2 regions of the Streptomyces sp. NBC_00344 genome follow, and region 2 is predicted to be linked to the other one. Evidence: riboswitches for the same ligand, from Rfam matches in the RefSeq annotation. Region 2 holds a riboswitch; the other holds the start of a gene.

Region 1 (3,203 bases), 2.7 Mb from region 2:
CTCGCCACGGTGCTGCGCCGGCTGCCCGAGCTGAGACTTGCGGTGAATCCTGACGATTTGCGCTGGCGCGGAGGGCTCATCATGCGTGGATTGCGCACGCTTCCGGTGGAGTTCACCCGTCATAAAAAGTGACGATCCGTCAGGACTGTGACTTTCACGTGATCTGCGCTGCATCGACTTGTGATCGCCGTTCGACTACGGCTACCTTCACCGTTCGAATCATCCGTCACACGGAAGGCCACCGCATGCGCACCGGGAACGGTCGGCATCGACGACCCCGCCAGGCTCCTGCCCTCGTTGTAGCGGCGGGAGTCACGGGATCCGCCATCGCCATTCCGCTGCTGGGCGCAGCCGGCGCACACGCCGCGGACGCCACCACGTGGGACCGGGTAGCGCTCTGTGAGAGCGGCGGCGTCTGGAGCGCCGATCTGGACAACGGCTACTACGGCGGACTGCAGCTGTCGCAGGACGCCTGGGACCAGTACGGCGGTGGTCAGTACGCATCGCGCCCCGACCTCGCCAGCCGGTCCCAGCAGATAGCCGTGGCCGAGAAGGTGTACGCGGCCGAGGGTGCCAAGCCCTGGCTCAGCTGCGCGACCATCTCCGGGCTGACGAAGGGCGACGCCACCGCGCCGCTGGTGGACCCGGGTGCCCCGGACACCGCGAGCCCCGCCCCCTCGGACTCGTCGTCCGGCTCGACCGGCACTCCGAAGAGCTCGGACCCGGCCACCGGGTCGCACTCGGACTCCGGTTCGGGCACGGCCTCGCCCTCGCCGTCCGATTCCGCCTCCGACTCCGGATCGGACTCGGACGCCACCGATCATCCGTCGGACTCCGCGTCTCCCGAACCCTCGCGGTCCACCGCGTCCGTCGACGCCTCCGACGACTCGTCCGCACCCTCGCAGAGCGAGAAGGCGGGCAAGCACCGCGGCGGCCGGGCCGACGAGCCGCTGAACGGTTCGGCCCGGCCCGAGGACTCGGGCCGGCATGCCTCGCGCTCGGAGAGCCCGGAGCGCGACGACGCCGGTTCGGAGCACAGCTATACCGTCCGCTCGGGTGACAACCTCTGGGCGATCGCCCACGCGCATGATCTGCCCGGCGGGTGGCGCGCGCTCTACGCCGCGAATCACCGGACGGTCGGCAGCGACCCGGATCTCATCATTCCTGGCCAGACCCTTGATCTCGACCAGAATCAGGGCTAGTTGGCCCAACTATGTCCGGATTTGGCATCGGTGAGACATGACTCTCGTCCGACTCGCCGGAGGTTCGGACTGTCCGCTCCGTCCACGCCGTCCCTCACCTGCGTAAATGCGTCCCGATGGGGGCCGAATGGGACAAGATCCCTCCGATGTTCATCTTTGAATATCGGGGGGATCTGTGTTTCGGTCAGAACCGCTCGCACCGCGGGCCCCTTCGACCGCCACGCCGAATCCTGTCATCGGTCGATGGGTTGTATTCGACGCGTAAAAGCGCCGTAGGCAGGAGCGGGGGACCCAGGTAAGTGCCGGGTCCGGCCGTCCCTCCGGAGTCCGCATCGGCGGAATCCGTGAACGGGACGAACGGATACGGCTTGGGGTGAAGTTGTGCGCAGGTGCGCACGGCCGGGCAACTCATTGGCCCGAACCCGACAGCTCACCTCGTAGGCGTCGGTGAGGAGATACTTGATGCTGTTTTCGTCCAGCAAGTCCAAGCACCGTCGCCCGTCCAAGGCCGTCCGTATCGCCACGCTCGCCGGTGTGACCGGTGCGGCAGTCGCCGTGCCGCTGCTCGGTGCGACCTCCGCCTCCGCTGCTTCCGTTTCCACCTGGGACGCGGTCGCGCAGTGCGAGTCCGGCGGCAACTGGTCGATCAACACGGGCAACGGCTACTACGGCGGCCTGCAGTTCTCGAACTCCAGCTGGGCCGCCGCCGGCGGTACGCAGTACGCGTCGCGTGCCGACCTGGCCACCAAGGACCAGCAGATCGCCGTGGCCGAGAAGCTCCTCGAGATGCAGGGTCCGGGTGCCTGGTCCTGCGCCGGTGCCGGCGGTCTGACCAACGACGGTGTGGACCCGGGCGTCAACCCCTCCGGCTCGACCGCCGAGAAGGCCGCGCCGAAGCAGGAGACCCACAGCGACCAGCAGACCGCTTCCCGCGGCGAGGCCCGTAAGGCCGCGCCGAAGCACGCCGCCCCGGAGAAGATCCGCAAGGGCGACGGCGAGTACAAGGTGAAGGCCGGCGACACCCTCTCCACCATCGCCAAGTCGCACCACCTCTCCGGCGGCTGGAAGAAGGTCTACGACCTGAACAAGGACGTCGTGAAGCACGCCGACCTGATCTACCCCGGGCAGCAGCTGCACCTGAGCTGATCCCGGCCCCCGGTCCACCCCGGCCCGGCGCGACTTCCCCCGAACGCGCCGGGCCGGGGTTTTTCTCCGCCAGTCCGGTTACCAGCGAGTAGATTTGCTGATCTTCGGGCGGTAATACGGTCTTTTGTGCCCTTTTTCGTCCCAGGGGCCGGGCGTCCGGCCTGCTGGAGGCCCCGGGCCGGTTAGGCTCATGGCGCAAGGCCACAGAGACCCTGCACCCATAGCGTCACATCCCAGAAGGAGATGCTCGTGCCGTCCATCGACGTCGTCGTAGCCCGGGAAATCCTGGACTCCCGAGGCAACCCCACGGTCGAGGTCGAGGTCGGCCTCGACGACGGCAGCACGGGTCGTGCTGCAGTTCCGTCCGGAGCCTCCACCGGTGCGTTCGAGGCCATCGAGCTTCGCGACGGTGACCCCAACCGCTACCAGGGCAAGGGTGTCGAGAAGGCCGTCCTGGCCGTCATCGAGCAGATCGGTCCGGAGCTCGTCGGCTACGACGCCACCGAGCAGCGGCTGATCGACCAGGCCATGTTCGACCTGGACGCCACCGACAACAAGGGCTCGCTGGGCGCCAACGCCATCCTCGGCGTCTCGCTCGCCGTGGCGCACGCCGCGTCCGAGGCCAGCGACCTGCCTCTCTTCCGCTACCTCGGCGGTCCGAACGCGCACCTGCTGCCCGTTCCGATGATGAACATCCTCAACGGTGGGTCGCACGCCGACTCCAACGTCGACATCCAGGAGTTCATGATCGCGCCGATCGGCGCCGAGTCCTTCTCCGAGGCGCTCCGCTGGGGTGCCGAGGTCTACCACACCCTCAAGAAGGTCCTGAAGGGCAAGGGCCTGGCGACCGGTCTC
Region 2 (3,203 bases):
AAGCGCGTGCTCGGCGCTCTGGCCGAAGGGCCGAGGAGACAGAGCACACTGGCCACCGAGTTCGATGTCGCACCGCGCACGATCACCGAGCTGGTGGACGGCCTCGAGCGCGACGGGCTCGTGGAGCGTCGCGACGATCCGAAGGACCGCCGGGCACGGCTGGTGCACATCACTGCGGCGGGCGAGCACACCAACGATGTGGCGATGGCCACCCGCCGAGCCGTGATCACAGAGATCTTCGCGGATCTGTCGGGCGAGCAGTGCGCCACGCTCTCCCGGATGCTCACCGGGCTGAGCGACCGCGTGGGGGCGATGACCGCGGCGCCGGGCCCCGCGCCGGGCGAGCTGGGCGCGGGCATCCCGCTGGACTTCCTCGCGGGCCCCGGCGCATAGCGTCACCGCGTCCGGCACCGATCCCGCACCGGAACCGGTACGCGCCGGCTTCGCACGCGCGCCCGCCCCGGCCACGGCTGGAAGTGCCGCGGCCGGGACGGGCGCCGGGTGGGTGAGGGCCGGTCAGTAGGGGCCGTTCACGTTGTCGATCGAGCCGTACGTCGCGGCGGCGTAGTTGCACGCGGCCGTGATGTTGGCGACGGGGTCGTAGCTGTTCATCGAGGTGCCGGCCACGTGGTAGGCCTGGAATGTCGGGTCGATGACCTGCAGCAGCCCCTTGGACGGTGTTCCAGCCGCGGCGTTGGAGTCCGTGTTGTTGATCGCCATGGGGTTGCCGGACGACTCGCGCATGATGTTCCGGTGGATGCCGTCGTAGCTGCCGGGGATACCGTGCTTGGCCATGACGTCCAGCGACTCCTTGATCCAGCCGTCCAGATCGTTGGAGTACGTCTTCGCGGAGGCCGGGGTGGCGGTCGTGGCGGACTTCGTGGTCTTGGCCGACGTCTGCGAAGCGGTGCCCTTGCCGCCGAGTGTCAGCTTGAGGCCGGGGTGGACCAGCGACGGGTTGTCGCCGATGGCCTGACGGTTGTCGTGGTACAGCTTCTTCCAGCCACCGCTGATGGAGTGCGCCCTCGCGATCTTCGCCAGCGAGTCACCCGCCACAACGGTGTAGGTCGCCGGGCTGTGCTTCGCGGGGGCGGCGGCAGGTGCCGCGCTGGCGGAGGTGGCTGCCACCAGCGGGATGGCCAGTGCGGCACTTCCGGTGCCTACGGCGACGAGACGCCGGGCCATCGAGCTGGTCCTGGGACGACGGTGCTTACCCGTGTTGGGCATGTTGAATTCCTCTCCGGCGCCTGCGAGGTGAGCTGTCGGGTTCGGGCTGGAGATGCCCCGTCGCATGTAATGCGACTTCACCCCGAGCCGGTCCGGTTTTCGGATCGGCGGCTTACCTGGGTCCCCCGCTCCTGCCGCATGTGAGTGGGTTGGGTTTTTCCGGACAGCGGCAGGATTCGGCGGTCCGTCCGGATCGACCTGAAGGTAAACGGGAAGCACGTCGCAAAACAAGGCCAGAATTCACAGCGCAATGCTCATGGCGGCCAGGGCGGCTATCCGGCCGGTTATCGATAGGCCGTCAGAAGGCCTCAACTCGCTCTCCCTGCGAGGGGAATGCGCGAGGGGACGGGACGAGAGAGCCAGCGACCACCGTGACGCACATCACCTGCCCGACACGCAACCATCGACTGCAACGCCGTATATACAACCACAAGTTGGAGCAATACGGCGCATATGGACTTCAGGGAAAACATGCACAAAACGCCCATACGGGAGATACCAATGCTGGGCGATATGGGCGGCTACGCCCCCTCGGTGCATCGGATGTGCGGACCGGCGGCGAGGAGGGCGAAGCGGCCACGACCGTCCCGCACACCCGGGTGACTCCTGCCCTCCGTACCGTTCGAAGCAATTCCGCGCATCGGGGCATTCGCAGGGGATGGACGATCTTGACGCCTTTGAATTGTCCCGGCCGACCGCTCCCGCTTTTGCGTCCCGCCCATGGGTTTCCGTTCACTGCGGGCGAGCCGAATCACCCACCGGCCCCCGATCGCTTTACAAGATCCGCTTTCTTCGTTCGGCGCTGCGAGCCGACGCCCGCCCCCGGCCGCACGGCGGAGCGATTCTGTATGACACGGGATTTCAGGCCTTTCTCTATTCCCTTTGCGCAAAGGCGCGTTGACCGTCCGCCCCGCCGGCCACCAGGCGAACGCGTACCGGCCGGCTGGCCATACCGGCGCCCGCACCGGTGAGGGGGTCCGGCCGGCACACAGAGGCCGGGTGCCGCAACACGCCTCCCGGGCCGATCCGGCCGCCGGCCCGGCCCGGCTTCCCGGCCCTGGAGGACGCGCCGATCCGAACCCGTCACCGGTCCCTCCGGGAGGCGAATGGGCTGTGCGGTACCCCTCGATGACTTTCCATCAGACAAGGCCCGTCATCGGCGGTCGCCGACTCCGGCCATCGCAGGCGCAGTTCACGCCGGAGCCGGACCCTCCGCCGGCACGACGAAGCGCATACGGCTCCCCCGGTTCCCCACCCCGTGGCATCCTGGCCGCCGGCGCGTCGCGCTCTGCCCGACGGCATCGGAGCGCCGACTGTGACCGACAACACACGTCGGTGCAGAAGAATTATCCCGGTTCGATGATCAGAAGTCGTAGTACATCCGTACTCCCGGGCGTCCGTACCGCTGAGGCCAGGAGGAACCGTGCGCATACCCGGGAACATGGCGGGCACCGCCTTGGTGAGCGGTGGCCTGGTATTCACCCTGGCCGCGCTCGCCTATCCCGCCATAGTCGGGGTGCAGAAGACGTCCAGTGCCCCGTCCCGGGTCATCGCCAGCACCCGCTACGGCCCGCTGACCGAAGCCGACCGCGACTTCGTCGTCAAGGTGCGCGCGGCAGGGCTGTGGGAGTTCCCCGCAGGCGAGATGGCCCTGCGCAAGGGCACGACCGCAGCAGCCAGGACCGCGGGCCAGCATCTGGTGGCCGGGCACGCCGGACTCGACGCCACCTGCCGCAAAGTCGCTCCCGCCCTGGGGATCACCCTGCCCAACCAGGCGTCCCCGCAACAGCAGGGGTTCGTGGCGACGCTCTCGTCGGACCAGGGAAAGCAGTTCGACACCGACCTCGCCAACATCCTGCGCACCACGCACGGCCAGATCTTCCCGGCCATCGCCAATATCCGGGCCACCACCAAGAACAGCCTGGTCCGCGCTCTGGCCGACCAGGCCAACGACACCGTCCTCGATCACATCACCG

What was found. Region 2 has a riboswitch for cyclic di-AMP ahead of OHS16_RS06295 (transglycosylase SLT domain-containing protein). Riboswitches for the same ligand answer to the same signal wherever they lie in the genome.
Region 1: another riboswitch for cyclic di-AMP. It lies ahead of OHS16_RS18665 (transglycosylase family protein); the one in region 2 lies ahead of OHS16_RS06295 (transglycosylase SLT domain-containing protein).

Annotation. Positions count from the first base shown of each region.
Region 1 is NZ_CP107996.1:4,127,075-4,130,277, forward strand. It holds gene OHS16_RS18655 (cytochrome P450 family protein) at 1-132, shown strand, start outside; gene OHS16_RS18660 (transglycosylase family protein) at 246-1,202, shown strand; cyclic di-AMP (ydaO/yuaA leader) riboswitch at 1,461-1,661, shown strand; gene OHS16_RS18665 (transglycosylase family protein) at 1,665-2,348, shown strand; gene eno (phosphopyruvate hydratase) at 2,592-3,203, shown strand, end outside.
Region 2 is NZ_CP107996.1:1,390,854-1,394,056, forward strand. It holds gene OHS16_RS06290 (MarR family winged helix-turn-helix transcriptional regulator) at 1-393, shown strand, start outside; gene OHS16_RS06295 (transglycosylase SLT domain-containing protein) at 517-1,227, opposite strand; cyclic di-AMP (ydaO/yuaA leader) riboswitch at 1,230-1,393, opposite strand; gene OHS16_RS06300 (DUF4142 domain-containing protein) at 2,651-3,203, shown strand, end outside.